Regions from separate parts of the Hungatella sp. L36 genome, predicted to be linked through region 2. Evidence: a T-box and tRNA genes for the amino acid it is inferred to sense, from the RefSeq annotation. Region 2 holds a T-box; the other regions hold tRNA genes.
What was found. A T-box is a leader RNA that pairs with one kind of tRNA and senses whether it is charged. The one in region 2 lies ahead of tyrS (tyrosine--tRNA ligase), so its partner is inferred to be a tRNA-Tyr.
Positions count from the first base shown of each region.

Region 1: it encodes a tRNA-Tyr, which carries the amino acid that the T-box ahead of tyrS (tyrosine--tRNA ligase) is inferred to sense. The anticodon was not compared.
Region 3: it encodes a tRNA-Tyr, which carries the amino acid that the T-box ahead of tyrS (tyrosine--tRNA ligase) is inferred to sense. The anticodon was not compared.

Region 1 is NZ_JACOPC010000004.1:344,200-350,542, forward strand. Features, by position in the region: gene H8S80_RS13100 (carbohydrate ABC transporter permease) at 1-607, shown strand, start outside; gene H8S80_RS13105 (carbohydrate ABC transporter permease) at 609-1,466, shown strand; gene H8S80_RS13110 (family 43 glycosylhydrolase) at 1,488-2,447, shown strand; tRNA gene H8S80_RS13115 (tRNA-Tyr) at 2,933-3,016, shown strand; tRNA gene H8S80_RS13120 (tRNA-Ser) at 3,081-3,165, shown strand; gene H8S80_RS13125 (hypothetical protein) at 3,379-3,657, shown strand; gene H8S80_RS13130 (AI-2E family transporter) at 3,750-4,811, shown strand; gene H8S80_RS13135 (M20/M25/M40 family metallo-hydrolase) at 4,866-6,230, shown strand.
Region 2 is NZ_JACOPC010000003.1:501,953-508,295, forward strand. Features, by position in the region: gene H8S80_RS11165 (aryl-sulfate sulfotransferase) at 1-1,774, shown strand, start outside; T-box leader at 1,842-2,121, shown strand; gene tyrS (tyrosine--tRNA ligase) at 2,191-3,414, shown strand; gene H8S80_RS11175 (GNAT family N-acetyltransferase) at 3,646-4,185, shown strand; gene H8S80_RS11180 (hypothetical protein) at 4,316-5,191, opposite strand; gene H8S80_RS11185 (putative immunity protein) at 5,370-5,897, shown strand.
Region 3 is NZ_JACOPC010000014.1:172,886-179,228, forward strand. Features, by position in the region: gene H8S80_RS26225 (sugar phosphate isomerase/epimerase family protein) at 1-486, shown strand, start outside; gene H8S80_RS26230 (ABC transporter substrate-binding protein) at 502-1,845, shown strand; gene H8S80_RS26235 (HAD-IIA family hydrolase) at 1,858-2,658, shown strand; tRNA gene H8S80_RS26240 (tRNA-Leu) at 2,763-2,848, opposite strand; tRNA gene H8S80_RS26245 (tRNA-Tyr) at 2,852-2,933, opposite strand; gene H8S80_RS26250 (glycoside hydrolase family 13 protein) at 3,134-5,197, opposite strand; gene ftsH (ATP-dependent zinc metalloprotease FtsH) at 5,726-6,343, opposite strand, start outside.

The sequences.
Region 1 (6,343 bases), on a different contig from region 2:
TAAACTGTTAAAGGGAACCGAGTTCTTTAAATCCGTTTATTTCCTGCCGGCTCTGACGTCGGTAGTGGTAGCAGGTACGATTTTCCGGCTTATGTTCGGAGAATCGGCCTCCTCCCTCTTCAATCAGGTCATTGGATTTTTTGGCCTCGACCCGATCAAATGGTTAAAGGGCGCTAATACCACATATTTTGCCCTCCTTCTGCTGGCCTGCTGGCGCTGGACCGGCGTCAATATCCTCTATTTCCTGGCCGGCCTCCAGAACATTCCGACGGAATTATACGAGGCGGCGTCCATCGACGGAGCGACGAAATGGCAGCAGTTTAAAAGCATTTCCATCCCCCTGTTAAAGCCGACTACAGTCTACGTACTGACCATCAGCATCTACGCGGGCCTGTCCATGTTCCTGGAGAGTACCATGCTGTTCAAGGGCAACAACTCCCCGAACAACATCGGCCTTACCATTGTCGGATACTTATACCGGCAGGGCGTGGAGAAGCGGGCCATGGGATACGCCTGTGCCGTCGGTATGGTGCTTCTTATCATCGTCATGGTTGTCAATGTCATTCAGCTGAAGCTGACAGGTACCTTTAAAGAGGAGGATAAATAGTATGCAGACGAAATTATCCGGTAAATCAAAAAAGGCGAGTCTGGAGCTGTGGGGCAGTACCATCCTGTTCATCGTTCTGGCAATCGTGATTATTCTTCCGATCTGGCTGCTGTTAATCGCCAGCTTCAAGCCCGGAGGCGACTTATTACAGTACGGCTTAAACCTGGATATCAATTTCTCCAGAATGAGCCTCGACAATTTCGTCCTTCTTTTCACGGGACAGCACGAGTACTGGACCTGGTTCTTCAACAGTATCTTTTTAACGGCTCTGACCGTGCTTCTGACACTGGCCGTAAGCGCCTTTGTCGGATACGGCTTTGCGGCGTACGAGTTTAAGGGGAAAAGGGTATTTTTCGTCATCGTCCTTCTTATCCTTTCGATCCCGCTGGAGGTTGTTATGCTGCCGCTGTATAAGCAGATGTCCATGATGAAGCTGATGGACAGCTATACGGCCATTGTCCTTCCGTTCATGGCGCATGCATCCACAATCTTCTTTTTCCGCCAGTACTTACTGAGCCTTCCAAAGTCTCTCTTAGAGGCTGGAAGAATCGACGGCGCCACGGAATACGGAATCTTTTTAAGGCTGATCGTACCGATTATGAAGCCGGCGTTCTCCGCCATGGCAATCTTAAACGGCATGAACGCATGGAACAACTACCTGTGGCCGCTGCTGGTAATCCGTTCTTCGGATAAATACACGCTGACCCTTGGTTTAAATACGCTGATTAACCCTTATGGAGACAATTACAGCCTGCTGATCGTAGGTTCCCTGTTCTCCATTATCCCGATCTTCATCCTGTTTATCGCTTTCCAGAAGTATTTCATTGAAGGCATGACGGCCGGAGCGGTGAAAGGCTAGACGTCGGAGGGGGAAACATGTATGAATCAGTTTAACTATAAAAAGACTCCGGAAAATGTCCCGTTTATCAGTAACCGGGCAGACCCGTATGTGACGCGCCACGACGACGGCACGTATTACTTTACGGCCAGCGTTCCGGAGTACGACAGAATAATATTGAGAAAGTCGGATTCCCTTATGGGGCTTCGGGAGGCTCCCGAGAAAACGGTATGGAAAAAACATGAAAGCGGTGAGATGAGCGCCCACATCTGGGCGCCGGAGCTTCACCGGATCGGAGACGCCTGGTATCTCTACTTTGCTGCGGGCGCTGCAGAGGATGTCTGGGCCATCCGGCCGTATGTGCTGGAGTGCAGGGCGGAGGATCCCATGGAAGGTCCCTGGCAGGAATTGGGGATGATGGAGGCCGCAGATGATTTTTCCTTTCAGGATTTTTCCCTGGATATGACCGTCTTTGCTTCGTACGGCGCGTGGTACTGTGTCTGGGCGGAAAAGGTGAGCGTGGGAAAGAAAATTTCCAATCTCTATATTGCCAGGATGAAGTCCCCGCATAGTCTGGCGACGAAGCAGGTTCTCCTGTCGTCCCCGGATTACGACTGGGAGCGGGTTGATTTCTGGGTCAATGAGGGGCCGGCGGTTATTCGGCGGAACGGACGCATCTGCATGACGTATTCGGCCAGCGCCACAGGCGCGGAATACTGCATGGGCTTACTGAGCGCCGAAGAGGACAGTGACCTTCTCGACCCCGCCAGCTGGACCAAGGAACGTCTGCCGGTACTTGTGACTGATGAAACGGCCGGACTGTACGGTCCCGGCCATAATTCCTTCACTGTCGATGAGAATGGCCGGGATATCATGGTATTTCACGCCCGGCAGTACGATGAGATCACGGGAGATCCGCTGTATGATCCGAACCGGCACGCGTATCTGGCTTGTGTGGAATGGGAGGACGGGGAGATGGTTTTCAAGCCGATGAGGCTTTAGGCAGAAGACAGACCACAGACAACATTTGACAGACTGCATCCCCTGTGATACACTGATGAAGTAAAACGAAAATAAACGAAATCAAAAACGCTTCTGCCGATTGCGGCGATAAACGTTTTTATGAGGATAACAGCGATGAACAGACCAGCTCATGCATTCACTTATGAATATTGCAGCGATACCTTCAGTGCAGAGACTTACTGCAGTGAAGCTTTTGGCGTACAATATAAGAGGGAATCCATGCAGTCGGGATATGGTTTATCGTGAAATCCGTTTAGACATTTTGAATGTAAAATGTAATGATATCGGAGGAATCGCTGCCCGGCGGTTCCTTTTTTGTGTGCAGCAGGATATCCGCCATACTATAAAAAATAATTTCAAAAATCTTTAAAGTAATGCAAATTTGCATTGTTCGGTGTGGTAAAGTATGACCATAGACAACAGACCATAGACAACAGAAAGAAAGACTGAAACGTAATATTTGAGGATGCGTAAGCCCAGCGGCGAGGGCAGGAGACTGTAAATCTCTCACATCGGAAACAACGCAGGTTCGAGTCCTGCCGCATCCATTTTTCGTCAAACGAAGCGAGACGGGAGCCGACGCGCTTCGGAAAAAGGGGAAATTCAAGATTTGGAAAAGTGATCGAGAGGATTAAGATGATACTTTGCTAAAGTATTGTGCCGTCAGGCACCGGGGGTTCGAATCCCTCCTTTTCCGTTTGAAGTATTTTATAATAGGAAGAAAGGAATGGAAAACGAAATGGAAACCGTCGTACTACGTGAGCGATATTACAGCAGCGCGCCTGTCAGTTATGATAACTACAGGCTTTTTTGCGTTGCAGCAGACGATCGCTTAAAGAACGTGCGGCGGATATCCAGTCCCGCGGCAGGGACCGCATGATCTTTAAGCCTCAACAGGAGGATGAGTATCATGCATCAGGTTTTATTTCCGCTGGTGATTGTAAATATATTAAAACAACATGGATCAAAGGAGCAGCCGCTGACGATCTCGCAGATCGCGGATAGGATCAACCGGCAGTACGCACCGTTTTCGGACCGGGAACAGGTCATCAACCGTTCTACCGTGGCCAGGACACTGGAATCGCTGGTGCTGTACACGGAGGTCGGCGATCTGCTGGATTTCTGTGTCGTAGAGGGCGGTTCGGCGAATAAGAAAAAATACTACATCGAAAATCACAAAATTGGATAAATTTTGGCAGGAGCAAGTCCGAATAATTTACTGCCCTGCGGCTCATACTAGATTTTGTACAAAAGAAGTACAAAACAGAAACAGGTGAGTCCATGGAGAAACCGAGTAGGAAACTGAAGAAAACTTTTTTAATACTGGGAGTTACGGGGGCAGTTTATGCAAGCTTTAAGTATCTGCTGCCCCTGGTGATTCCCTTTTTGATTGCATATATATTTGCCCTGGCACTTCGCCCTTCCGCCGTATGGCTGGAAAAGAAATGCAGGTTTACATTAAAACGGAAAGAAGTCCATCTGCCCCTGGCACTTATCGGCGGCGTCCAGATCATCATCCTGATGGCGCTGTTCGGCACGCTTCTGTATTATGGCGGGAGAAAGCTGTGTATGGAGGCGAATTTGTTCTTCGACAACCTTCCGCAGATGATTAACAGCCTCGACCGCTGGCTGACCGGATGCTGCTTCTTTACCGAGAATCTCTTCCGCCTTCCCAGGGGCTTTCTGGTGAAAATGCTGCGTGAGATGCTGGTCGGCGGCGGGAAGGCCATGAAGGATGCCGCCATGCCGTTTTTAATGGTAAATTCCATGACCGTCGTGCGCTGTTTCGTGGAGGTTACGGTCATGACCATTATTCTGTTTATCGCCACCATCCTCTCCCTTCAGGAGATGGAGGATATTCGGATGCGCCGTGACAATTCCATTTTCCGCCACGAATTTGCCCTGCTGGGCAGCAGGCTGACCATGGTAGGCAGTGCATGGCTGAAGACACAGGGAAGCATCATGTTCCTGACCATGTGCATCTGCACTGCAGGCCTTTTCCTTATGGGCAATCAGTACAGCCTGCTTCTGGGAATCGGAATTGGCCTTCTCGACGCGCTTCCCATCTTCGGCACGGGAACGGTACTGATCCCCTGGGCTCTGTTTCGCCTGGTAAATGGAGACTGGCTCTACGGAATCGGCCTCTTTGTCATCTATATTATCTGCTACTTCCTCCGTCAGGTGATGGAGGCCAAAATCATGGCAGACAAGGTTGGCCTGACACCGCTTGAAACGCTGATCTCCATGTATGTGGGACTTCAGCTGTTCGGCCTTCTGGGCTTTATCCTGGGGCCGATCGGACTCCTGATTATTGAAGATCTGGTGGAACTGTACGGCGGCTAGTGGTATACTGGTTCCATATAAGAATCTCAACAGGCGTGCCGGGGCAGCGATGCCATGGCAGAAATGGAGGCAGCAATGGAGCCGGAGAAATTGATCGAATTTTTAGGAATATTGGAAAAACTAAAATGCAATACCCGCCATAACTGGACCACCTCCGGCAGGAGGGAGAGCGTAGCAGAGCACAGCTGGCGTCTGGCGGTTATGGCATTTCTGCTGAAGGATGAATTCCCGGAGCTGGACATGGACCGGGTGGTGAACATGTGTCTGATCCACGACTGGGGCGAGGCCATTACCGGGGATATTCCTGCCTTTATAAAAGGCGGTGCAGATGAAGAGACGGAGAGCGCCGTCATTCGGACCATGACTGGTTCCCTCCCCGATAATCTGGCATGCAGGCTTAATGGCCTTTTCGACGAGATGGAGGCGCTTCAGACGAAGGAGGCAAGACTCACCAAGGCTCTGGACAAGATCGAGACCCTGATTCAGCATAACGAGGCGGGCGCGGACACATGGCTCCCTCTGGAATATGAGCTGAATCTTACATATGGCGATGACATATCGAACATGTCAGAATACACCAGACGTTTACGTGATCTGGTCAGGCAGGAGTCCGAGCGGATTATAAGCGAAAAGCCGCTGGGGGATAAAGAATGCGGCAGTACAGGAAGCCACAGCGCTCTTGACGATGAGACCTTCGAAAAAATAAAGGCGCTCCGCAGAGAACTCCACAAAATCCCGGAACTGTCCGGCCAGGAACGAAGGACTATGGAAGTGTTAAAAACGTTTATCAGAGAACACACCTCCCTTTCGGTCACAGACCGCGGCGGCTGGTTCTACGCCCTCCATCAGGAAAACGGCGCTGAGGAAACCGTTGTCTTCTGCGCGGACATGGACGCCATAAAAGGCGCCGGTAACATTCCTTATCACGGATGCGGCCACGACGGCCACAGCGCCATTCTGGCGGGGCTCTGCCTCCTGACGGAGGGGCGGGTTTTTCAAAAGAATCTCTGCTTCCTCTTCCAGCCTGCCGAGGAGACCGGAGAAGGCGGAAATCCATGCAGCAGATTATTAGAAGAACTGGGCGCGGACAGAGTCTACGGCTATCACAATCTCCCAGGCTATCCGCTGGGTACTGCGGTTATGAGGAGGGAGACAATTTCCTGTGATACCGTAAACACCCCTGAGATCACAGACATGAGCCGGATGCTTTTCGAGCAGGAAGGAATCCCCTGCCTCGAAGCCGCCGCCCCATTCCGCTGGTCTGAGGATTTCGGATGGTATTTAAAGAAATGCCAGGGCATGTATTTCGGCATAGGAGCCGGTGAAGACTGTCCGGACCTTCACACGCCAGAATATGAGTTCCCGGACGAAGTGATCAGAAATGCGGTCAGATGCCTGTATCTGCTTGCGGAGATATAGGCGTATCCCCGTGTTGTGTGTCACCTTCCGTGAAAATGGTATGGAATAATAAATCAAATATTTATGAAGAAAGCATAGAGCGTGTCATGGAAAATATAAAAGCAGAAATCAAG
Region 2 (6,343 bases):
TTTTGAAAATCCGCTCGTTACGGTAAATCCTTACGGCATAGCGCCTCTCACCGCCGTGATCGCTTTTTTTACGGAGGAGAAGGTGAGTGTGAGCATTACGGTGAAAGGGATGGAAGCCAGCGGAGATATCGCAAAAGCATTTCCGGAGGCGTATGAACACGTAATACCGGTGCTTGGCCTGTATCCGGGAACGGATAATACCGTGGAACTGAGGTTGTCAGATGGGCGGCGTAAAGAAATCATTATCACCACCGGCCCGCTGGACAGTGCCGTCAAACTGCCGGAGTCCATTGACACGACAGCCGCGTATATGGATGGAAACGTGATGTTCGTCATACCCGCCATGGGCGCGCTTCCGGCCGCTTACGATTACCGCGGAGACTGCCGCTGGTACTGCACGGAAAACATCACCTTCGCCATAAAGGAACTGCAGAACGGCCGTTTTTCCATCGGTTCCCCCCGCCTTCTGGAGAAACCGTATTATACGACGGGGCTGTGGGAAATGGACCTGATCGGAAAAATCTATGCGGAATACCGTCTTCCCGGCGGCTATCACCACGACCAGTTTGAGATGGAGGATGGGAACCTCCTTGTACTGACGGAGTGCTTTGAAAATGGCACGGTGGAGGATATGTGCGTCCTGATTGACAGGGCGGATGGTTCCATTTTAAAAACCTGGGACTTCAAGGATATTCTGCCTCAGGATGCCGCTCCTTCCGGAAGCTGGAGCGCTCACGACTGGTTCCACAATAATGCCCTGTGGTATGATAAAAAGACGGATTCCATCACACTATCCGGCCGCCATCAGGATGTCCTGATCAACATCGATTTTCAGAGCGGAAAACTGAACTGGATTCTGGGGGATCCGGAAGGCTGGCCGGAGGACATGAGGGAAGCGTACTTCTTAAAGCCAGTGGGCGATCTGGAATGGCAGTATGAACAGCACGCCTGTCTCATAACCCCGGATGGTGATGTTATGACCTTTGACAACGGCCATTACCGTTCTAAAAACCCGGAGCACTACCGCCTGGGAAAAGACAATTACTCAAGAGGCGTGCGTTTTAGCATCGACCGGGAGAACCGGACCGTCCGACAGATCTGGCAGTACGGAAAGGAACGGGGAAATGAGTTCTTCTCGCCCTACATCTCCAACGTGGACTACTACGGAGAGGGGAATTATCTGGTACATTCCGGCGGAATTGCCTCCCTTGACGGTATCACCTGCGAAGGTGTCGGCTCCCGCAGATACTTTGAGAACAAAAATGTCCGGCTTGAGTCAAAGACCGTGGAGCTTCTGGACGGCAGAGTTGTCTACGAAATGTGCCTGAACGCCAATTATTACCGCGCAAAGAAAATGTCCCTTTACAGCGAAGGGGAGAACTTGACGCTGGGACGCGGAACAATACTGGGGACATTAGGGAAAACGCCGGAATTCGGAACCGCCGCCGAGACGGAATATAGTAAAAGCACCATTCCGGATCAATACCACTTAGATATCAGCGAAGAGTTTGACCGTTACACCTTCCATGGAACCTTCGAGAAAGGGCAGCTGGTGATGCTGGTCTTAGAAGACGGGGAGGGAAACTGTCATAACTATTTCGTATCCACTTCCGCAGTGTCATTTACCGCCATGTGCGTGGGCACATTCCAGAGTTCCGGGCGTCAGGTGGACTTCCGGCTGAATAAATGCGGTCTTCAGGGGGAATACGCCGTTTCTCTGATTATCGATGATACTAAATACAGCCTTGGCCTGACTTTAAAAATTGATGGCTGAAAAATAAATTTAGGCTCTTGACAAACAAACCGAAACCTCATATACTAATCAATAACTTCATAAATGCAAAAAGGCGTTGATAAGAACAAGTAATAATGCGCAACAGCACACAGAAAGCAGCCGGTTGATGAGAGGCGCGTGGAAAGCGGATTGTGAATACATCTTTGAGCTTCACACTGAAAGCAGATTTGGAAAGGACGGAGAGTCCTATGGATCGGCGAGTAGACTGTGACGGATTCCTGCACACGTTATCGTGCTAGAGTATGACGATCGTACTCGAAGAGGTAAGCGGCGCGAGCCGTTTATAAATTAAGGTGGTAACACGGGATTACAGTCTCGTCCTTTGAACAGGACGGGACTTTTTTTTATGTAATAGGAAAGTATCTGCAAAAATTAAAGAAAAGGAGAAAACAATTATGACAGCGTACGAAGAACTCAAAGCCCGCGGCCTCATTGCCCAGGTAACGAATGAAGAAGAGATCAGCAAAATGATCAACGAAGGGAAGGCTGTATTCTATATTGGCTTTGACCCAACCGCGGACAGCCTTCACGTAGGACATTTTATGGCGCTTTGCCTGATGAAGCGTTTACAGGAGGCGGGAAACAAACCGATCGCGCTGATCGGCGGCGGTACCGGAATGATCGGTGATCCGTCGGGACGCAGCGATTTACGCCAGATGATGACTGTGGATACGATTCAGCACAACTGCGACTGCTTCAAGAAGCAGATGAGCCGTTTTATCGATTTTTCCGAAGGAAAGGCCATGATGGTCAACAATGCGGACTGGCTGCTGGAGCTGAATTACGTCGATTTCCTGCGTGAAGTGGGAACTCATTTTTCTGTAAATAACATGCTGAGAGCCGAATGCTACAAGCAGCGTATGGAGAAAGGCTTAAGCTTCCTGGAATTCAACTACATGATCATGCAGAGCTACGATTTCTATGAGCTGTTTAAGCGCTACGGCTGTAATATGCAGTTCGGCGGCGACGATCAGTGGAGCAACATGCTGGGCGGTACAGAGCTGATCCGCCGGAAGCTGGGCAAGGATGCGCATGCCATGACAATCACCCTGCTGCTTAACTCCGAGGGCAAGAAGATGGGCAAGACCCAGTCCGGCGCTGTATGGCTGGATCCGAACAAGACCACTCCGTTTGACTTCTACCAGTACTGGAGAAATGTGAGCGACGCAGATGTCTTAAAATGTCTCCGCATGCTGACATTCCTGCCGATCGAGCAGATTAACGAGATGGATAAATGGGAAGGAAGCCAGTTAAACCAGGCGAAAGAAATCCTGGCATACGAGCTGACAAAGCTGGTTCACGGCGAGGAAGAAGCTGAAAAGTCTCAGAAGAGCGCCCGCGAACTGTTCACCGGCGGTAATGCGGCCGATATGCCGACCTGCGAGCTGACGGATGAAGATTTCAGAGAAGGAACCATTGATATTCTCGATATTCTTCATAAATCCGGCCTCGCCGGCTCCCGTTCCGAGGCAAGACGCAACGTGGAACAGGGCGGCGTATCCGTTGACGGCAATGCAGTAAATGACGTGAAGGCCGTCTTCGCCAAAGAGAGCCTGGAGGGCGAAGGTGTCGTTGTGAAGCGCGGAAAGAAGAAGTTTGTTAAGGTTATTGCGAAATAGAATTGAGGAAATGGTGAGAGCGGTGAATGCTTATGGCGTTCGCCGCTTTCCTGTTGTTGGAGTATAACTGTCCCAGAGCCTGCGGCAAAAAAAACGCTGATAGAAAATGACATCGGAATACTTGACAAAACCGGCAGCTGAATTTAGAGTAGAATGATAAATCCGATTGGGACCGGAAAACCGTCAAAGCAGGGAAACGCAGAATCAGGTAAGAACCCAGGGAGGAATACTGTGGAAAGCATAAATGTGATAGTGGAAACAGAGCGGTTGATTTTAAGAAGATATGTGGAAGGAGATGCGCAGGATCTGTACGAATACTTATCCAATCCGGAGGTCGTTAAATACGAACCTTATAAACCGATGGATCCGGATGAAGTAAAGAGTAACCTTGCATGGAGAATCTCGACCGATGAGATGATTGCCGTCGAACTAAAAAGCAGTCATAAGATGATAGGAAATGTATATTTGGGAAAGCGGGAGTTTGACGCCCTCGAAATGGGATACGTATTTAATCAGGATTATTGGGGAAAGGGATATGCTAAGGAAAGCTGCAAGGCTTTAATCGGGCAGGCATTTTCCGGTGGAATACATAGAATCTTCGCTGAGTGTGACCCTCAAAATCAAGGCTCCTGGAGACTGCTGGAGTCATTGGGATTTGAACGGGAAGCTTACTTGAAACAAAATGTGTATTTTTGGAAAGATGACGATAACAAACCTCTTTGGAAGGATACCTATATTTATGCAAGGTTGAATCCGCATATGGAGAGGTGATAAAAGGATGGCGGAGGCTGGGATCGCTCTTGGGAGAATCCCGGCCTCCGCCATCCTTTTTTATGTGGATTGCCTGATTGCTGTGGTGACGCCGATGTTGACAGCAGCGCTGCCGATGGAATCGAACGGCTTAGTGAAGTGCACCGCTTGCGTCGGGGGTAAAGGTTTTCGCCTTTGTCAGCATTTTTCCATTTTCCTGCAGGTAATAGGTCTTTCCGTCAACCGTGAGAAAACCTGTCTGCATAACGCCGGTTTCCGGATTTAAGTAATACCAGTCGCCGTTATCATTTAACCAGCCTTTGTGGAGACTGCCGGTGCTGTCATAGTAATACCAGCTGCCATCCTGGGAAGACCAGCCGCGGGGGGCTGCCGCTTCGCCGGAGCCGTCTGTATTTACCGAATCGGCAAATGCTACGATTTTATATGCAGTATTGGAACCCGTCTGTGTCCAGACGAGACATTTCTTACCTTTCACAAGGTCCTGAAGTGTGACGATATTTCTTGTGAGGTAAGGAAGAATCTGACTGTCGGAATTAACGGTATAGGTGGTACCGTTATCTGCTGAAATGGTACCGGAAACACCGTCACCTGCAACCGTCAAGGTATCAACTGTTATATATTCCGGAACTTTGAAATCGGCCGGAATGCTGCAGAGAATGATCTCTCCGTGAGACATCGGCGGAAGACTTAAGGTCATGGCCGGGCTGATATAGGCGTAGATGGTCTCGCCGTTTTTAAGCGTATCCAGCGCAACGGGATAACCGTTTACTGCGTCTAAAATTCTGGTTTCTTCCGATACATTGATAATTAATTCCTGTCCGGCGAAATCCCCGTCCTGCCGGGAAATGGACAGTCGGCCGTCGCTGGTCTGATTTACCGTTCCATAGATCCGGACGGAAGAAGGAGCCGTACCTGTGTCAGCCTTTGAACGGAAAGCAAATCCAGAGGCGAAGACGGCTGTGACGCATAAAAGTGAGAGAAGCAGACTTCCGGTTAATTTTTTCATTGAAAACCTCCATTAAATTAGTTGTGTTTTTCGATTGCTGCCAATTAGATTATAGCAGGTTGGAAGAAAAATGAAAATTAAGAAAGGTTTACAAATACTTACAATGATGGATGGAGTGCTGGGGAGTATGGTATGATAAAATTGTGTGAAAGATGAGAGAAGGAACAGGAGAAAAACGATGCCTAAATTAAGAAAAATGCTTGGTGATGTCAATTCTGCGGAATGTATTGCACTGATGCGTCTTATTGAAACACAGAATGAAAAAACGCTGGCGGGCTGGGCTGTTGGCTATGCGAAAGATAATTTCCTGGGAATTTATGAGAACGAGTGCCCGGGGAATGCGTGTCTGAGGGATACGATACTGGTATGTGAAGAATATTTAAAAGGAAGCGGTAAATTAAGTGAGATAAAACCGGTAATTAAGGAAGCGGGGCAGCTTGCCCGGGATCTGGCGGATAATCCGACCGCGCAGGCTGCGGCGCGAGCGGTTTCAACAGCATGTGCTTCGGTCCATACGCCGACCAGCGCGCTGGGATTTCTGTTTTATGGGGCCGCAGCCGCAGCATACAGCCAGGCCGGACTGGAACAAGGTGCTGAGGTTTATGATAAAATAGCTTCCAAAGAGTTGGAAAAAGCTGTAGATTCGCTGAAACAGGTCTGCGTGCCGGATGAAGCACATCCGGTGAAGGTGAAATGGAATTGTTAGGGGGTGCCCGATGCAGAAGATTGTTGCTGTTAAATACAGCCGACAAAGAAAATAATTTCAACGTGGGAATGCCGATTCCTCTTATCTTTTTAATCGGCATTTCCACGTTATTTTTTTCGTGCTGATCCCGCAGGAAAAGGTCTCATATTCATACTCGTCACCATCTGATTCATTGCCGCTTGATTCCAAGCCGGAATTCTGTTTATAATAGAATAAAAGCGCTTTTTCGCCCGTGTAATAAGATCAGATTTCGGGTTGGCCATCAGTTTTGCATGTATCGATCTGTTGTATTACAAACGGTAAAAAAATCAAATATTTTGCGATCACAATCTTGTAATAAACTACATCTTGTGGTATCATCTTTTAGTGACGGCATTAATAACAGTTATTAATACTGATTGCTTGATGAATGAAAAATGACAATTAAACTTTGGAGAATGGCGGTA
Region 3 (6,343 bases), on a different contig from region 2:
GAGTACTTAAAACCGCATCTGGAGCTGGCCGCCGAGTACGGGGTAAAAATAGCCATCGAAAATCTATTCGACATCAACGACAGTGAAAAACGGGTTCGTGTTCCCCGTTATCTGGCGGATCCGGAAGATCTAATCGATCTGGTGGATACGCTGCACCAGTCTTATGACAATGTGGGGATCGTCTGGGATTTCGGCCATGCCAATCTGATGCACTGGAACCAGCCGGAATGTCTTGAAATGATGGGAGACCGCCTGATTGCCACCCATGTTCAGGACAATTACGGTGTCATTGACGACCATCTGCTGCCCTATCTCGGTACGATAGAATGGGAGCCTATCATGAAGACCTTAAAGAAAATAAACTATCAGGGGGCGTTCGCTTACGAGACACATAAAATGACGGACCGCCTGCCGGATCCAATGATCGATGCAATGATGCGTTATGCGTATGAACTGGGGGAATATTTACTTACGCTGGCGAACTAAAAAGGAGGAGAGACTATGATAAAAAGATATTTGGCGGGGATCGCATTACTGACTGTTATCACCATGAGCGGATGTTCCGCAAAAGTTCAGGAAACAACGGCGGATGCCGGCACCACACCGGCTGCCAGCGCACCGGCCGCCGAGGCTGCTGCGGACTCAGGAGCCGCTTCCGATGTGATTGAGATCGAATTCTGGCATGCGCTGGAAAACCAGTATGAGGAGACATTAAACCGTGTAGTCGGTGACTTCAACAGCACACACGACAGCATCGTGGTAAAACCCATGTATATCGGGAATTATTCCGCGTTAAACGAGGCCATCGTCTCGGCAAATGCAGCCAATACGAATCTTCCCGGCGTCGCCATGGCCAATATCCCTTATGTCACGGGCTACGGCGCAGGCGGCCTGTGTGAAGACCTGGGGCCTTATATCCAGCGCGACGGATTTGAGATTGACGACTTCGGCGAAGGTCTGATTCAGGCTGCGAAATACGAGGATGTCCAGGTTGCCCTTCCATTTCTCGTATCCACGGAAGTGGTCTATTACAACAGGGATTTAATGAAGGAGTTAGGTCTGGAGATGCCAAAGACCTGGGATGAGATGCCCCAGTTTTTAGAAAAGGCCTCCGATGTCGGCGCGGATGGCAAGACCAACCGCTACGGTATGGTAATCCCCGGCTGGATCACCTGGTACTACGAACCATTCTTTGTCAACAACGGAGTCCAGATGGTTACGCCGGAAGGCAGGACAGACCTGGCCTCTGACAATTCCATAAAACTGGTTTCCCAGTTAAAGGACTGGTGCCAGAAGGGCTACACCTACCTTGCCACAGGAGAAGATGCAGCTTCCGTCATGCGTCAGAACTTTATTGACGGAAAGGCTTTATCCATCGTTTACACCAGTTCCTTATTTGACACCATGGCAGACAGCTGCAGCTTTGATGTCGGGATGGAATGGCTGCCCGGAGGCAAGACAAAGGAGCAGGAATTAGGCGGAAATGTCTTATTCCTCCCGGCCAAGAACGATCAGAAGGTAAAGGACGCCTCCTGGGAATTCCTCTCTTACTTAATGAGCAAGGAGGTCAATATGATCTGGGCTTCCGAGTCCGGATATCTGCCCACCAGAAAATCGGTACAGGAGACCGAGGAAGGCAAGGCCTTCTTGGAGAAGAAGCCGGAGTTCCAGATTATTTTCGACAATCTGGATGTCATCACACCCGGAATTCAGCGCTCCGACTGGAGCCAGGCATCCACCACGTGGAAGAACTGGATGGACGAAATCATTCAGGAGGATCTGGACGTAGAATCCGCTCTAACTGAAATGGCAGAAGAGATAGATGAAATACTGGGGGACTCGTAAAGGAGAACGGCATTGAAGGAACAAAGAGTATCACTGCTTGAAAAGACAGAACTTTTTGTATTGGACATGGATGGAACCTTCTATCTCGGAGAACACATTTTAGAGGGAGCCCTGGAATTTCTGCAGACGCTTAAGGAGACAGGGAGGCGCTATCTGTTCTTCACCAACAATTCCTCTAAGTCCGCCGAGTCCTACATCGAGAAGCTCAGACGCATGGACTGCTCCATCGGCTCCAGCCAGATCATGACCTCCGGCGACGTGATGATCGAATATCTGAAGCATTATTATCCGGAAAAGACCGTCTATCTGCTGGGAACGCCTACGCTGTGCGAAAGCTTTCAAAAGGCCGGCATCCCTCTGACCGAAGAGCGGCCGGACCTTGTGGTGGTGGGGTTTGATACGACGCTTACCTATCACAAGCTGGAACGGGCGTGCAGTTACATCCGGGATGGGGCGGCATTTCTCGCTACCCATCTGGATATCAACTGCCCGACAGAGGACGGATTCATACCTGACTGCGGCTCCTTCTGTGCGGCGATCACGCTGTCCACAGGAAAAACGCCTAAGTATGTGGGAAAACCATTTCCGGAGACCGTCGAGATGATCTTAGAAAAGACGGGCGCCGCCAGGGATCGTACCGCCTTCGTCGGAGACCGCCTGTACACAGACGTGGCCGCCGGCGTAAACAACGGAGCCGCCGGTCTGCTGGTCCTGACGGGGGAGACGAAGAGAGAGGATCTCGATCACGCAAAGGTTCGCCCTGACGGTGTCTACCTCTCCTTAAAGGAAATGGGGGAGCTGTTAAGAGGATAACATTTAATACGGTCCGACAACAGGAACAAGGCGTCCCTGGCACGAATTTTTATGAATAATAAAAAGCTACAAAAGTGAACATTCACTTTTGCAGCTTTTTTTACTGCCGGCGACCGGAATCGAACCGGTACGGGCGATTAGGCCCGCAGGATTTTAAGTCCTGTGCGTCTGCCAGTTCCGCCACGCCGGCATATGGATGGTGGTGGATTCGAACCACCGAAGCAATTTGCAGCAGATTTACAGTCTGTCCCCTTTGGCCACTCGGGAAACCATCCAAAATGCTTTGACAAGCAGTGATTATTTTATCACAGAGAACATAAAAAATCAAGCGGTTTTCATCGGCTGTGCGATTATTTTTTCGTCCTCTTTCTTCCATCCGGATATCCCGCTCTGACTGGCCCGGCCTTCTTCGTCTCTGCCGGACCAATTAAGAGCGTGTTTGAAAATTGCTGTATTAGTGCCGCCGGACCTGGTCCTACACCCGGTCTGTTGCGAGCAGGATGGCGCTGTTGGCGGGCAGGAAGACCGATACCTGGCCGTCTGCGACCTCATAGCTGATTCTGCCCACATTGTATCCTGTCTCGTACGTCAGCATGTGGCGTACCAGCGTATCTCCGTCCGAAAGGCCCAGCTGCCATACCGGAAGCTGGACATCCCGCTCTGTCGCCCGGTTGTTGACAATCACGGCACAGACGCTGTCGCCGCAGAACCGGCCGTACGCGATCAGCTGCCTTCCTGCCAGCAACTGCTTTAAGGAGCCGCGTCTCAAAGCGGCGATCCGGTGATGAAGCCCCGTCATATATTTATGAAATTCAATCAGCTCCAGATTCTCATTGCCCCACGGATACGTTCTCCGGTTATCGGGATCCGTCCATCCGCAGACTCCGGCCTCATCGCCGTAGTAGATGGTCGGCGCTCCCGGCCAGGTCATCTGGATCAATACGGCCTCACGGAATACGCCGTAGTTCACACCCTCGGAAGCCGCCTTGGCCCCTTTCGTGCTGATCCGTCCCACCGTCCGGTTCGTCCTCGTTAAGAAACGGGAGTGATCGTGGTTGGACAGTTCGTTCATGGCCACCATCATGGAATTCGTCATCATCCGGCTCATATGGTAATTCATGGAGCGGAAAAAGCTCTCTCCATCCCCGTAGAGATTGGGATTACTCTCATCACTGTGCTTCTCCATGCCTGTCAGAAACCAGGTTACAGGCTCCATAAACGCGTCATAGTTCATCACGGTGTCCCACTGGTCTCCTGCCAGCCAGCTGGAGGGGTCGCCGTAGTGCTCTGCCAGAACGATCGCCTTTGGATTGGCTTCCTTCACCGCGTTTCGGAAATCCCGCCAGAACTGGTGGTTGTACTCGCTGCTGTGGCCTAAATCGGCGGCGACATCAAGTCTCCAGCCGTCCACGTTGTACGGCGGAGAGACCCACTTACGGGCAATCTTCATGATGTATTCATACAGCTTCGGTGATTCCTCATAGTTTAGCTTCGGCAGCGTGGAGTGGCCCCACCAGCCATCGTAGGAATCGTTGCAGGGCCATGCGTCATCCTTGTAGAACTTAAAAAACGTATGGTACGGGCTGTCCTCCGACACATACGCCCCAGCTTCATAGTCGCCGGACATCTGGTAAAGCAGTTCTCCGTCCAGCCATTTGTTAAAGGAACCGCAGTGGTTAAACACGCCGTCCAGGATGACCTTCATCCCGCGGCGGTGGACCTCAGCCACAAACCGCGCAAAAAACGCGTCACTGGCCTCCAAATTCTCCTTTGCCGTGCTTCTTACCATATACTTGGTCGCCTGGCGGTTATCGGCGGAACCGCGCTTCAGCGGCTCTCCGCCGTCCTTCACAATCACGCCGTAATGCGGATCAATATGGTCATAATCCTGGCAGTCATACTTGTGGTTGGATGGCGACACGAAAATCGGGTTGAAATAGATGACATCCACACCCAGATTCTGGATATAATCCAGCTTATCCCATACGCCCTGCAGGTCACCGCCGTAGAAGCAGCCCACGTCCATCTGGCTGGGATATTTGCTCCAATCCGACACATGCATGACATTCTGGTCTATATAAAAATACTCGTTATCCACGACATCATTGGACGGATCGCCATTGCAGAACCGGTCCACGTAGATCTGATACATGATGGCGCCCTTGGCCCAGTCCGGGGTGCTAAATCCCGGAGCGATCCGGAAATGAAAACACTCCTGATTATCCATCGTCGCCCCCAGCCGGTTGTAGTAACAGGCCTCGCTGCCTTTTACTACTTTAAAGCTGTAGCTGATTCTTTCCCTGCCGACTGTAATCTTATATTCATAGTAATCAAATAGGCCGTCGGAATCTGACTTCTCCATAACGGCTTCCTTCCTGCTGCCATCTTCTATATAATATACATAATCCACATTATCCCTTGCGGTCCGGAAACGTAAGTATACGTCGTCTCCTTCTAAAGGCTCTGTGGGAAATCGGAAATTTTCTGTCTCGTCGGTAAATAACGCCTCTCTGTTTAACGCCTCTGCCTGGAAGCACATACGGTTATCCTTCCCTTTCTCATTTACTCCTGTATCTATTTTATCTGATCAGGCCTAAATATACAACCCCGCGGGCTCTTAGTTTCTTCATTTTTTCATGCCCAATCCCTCGTTTTCTTTCAACCTTTTCCATATTCCCTGTTATGGGCAGAACAAAGAGTCCGGCGCGGAGTGCGCATCCTCCCGGAGGGCTTTTATTTCATAGGACAAACTATCCTATGAAATAAAAAACGGTCAGCGGGGGAGCTGACCGTTTTTCGGAGAAGGTATTTCGTTTCTTATGGGGTGTAGCAAAAACTATATAATGTATTGGGGGGGGTTTACGATTAATAATATATCATGCTTTCAGAAATAAGTGTGCACAAACATCATTTTTTTCATTCCTGTTTTTTCGTCATTTTTGATTTCTCCCCATTTTACAGACAAAAAAATGCAGGCGCCCAGCGCCAATCTTAGGCATTTTACCGGGCATCTGCATATTTCTGCATATTTCTGATCCGCAAAGTGTTTCTGCTGACGTTTGTTTATTTAAATCTCTGCCGGGAACAGGCTTTCAAACTCCTGCTGGCCAATCTTCTCTTTCTCAATCAAAAGCTGGGAACAGGAATGAAGTACATCCTCATGCTTCATGATGATATCCTTCGCCTTGGTGTAGCAGTCATCGATGATGCGCTTCACTTCGCTGTCGATCGCGTTGGCAACCTCGTTGCCGTAGCTCTTGGTGTGAGCCAGATCGCGGCCGATGAAGACCTCGTCGCCGTCATTGTCGTAGTTAATCATACCGACACGGTCAGACATACCGTACTGGGTCACCATGGAACGGGCCGTCGCTGTCGCCTGCTTAATATCCTGGGATGCACCGGTGGTAATATCGCCGAAGACCAGTTCTTCTGCGATTCTGCCGCCTAAATCCACCATAATATCCTGCAGCATCTTTCCCTTCGTGTTAAACATCCGGTCGCTCTCCGGCAGAGGCATGGTATAACCCGCCGCACCGATGCCTGTAGGAATGATGGAAATGGTATGAACCGGTCCCTCATCCGGAAGCACATGGAACAGGATCGCGTGACCGGCCTCGTGATACGCCGTAATCTTCTTCTCCTTATCGGAGATGACCTTGCTCTTCTTCTCCGCGCCGATTCCAAC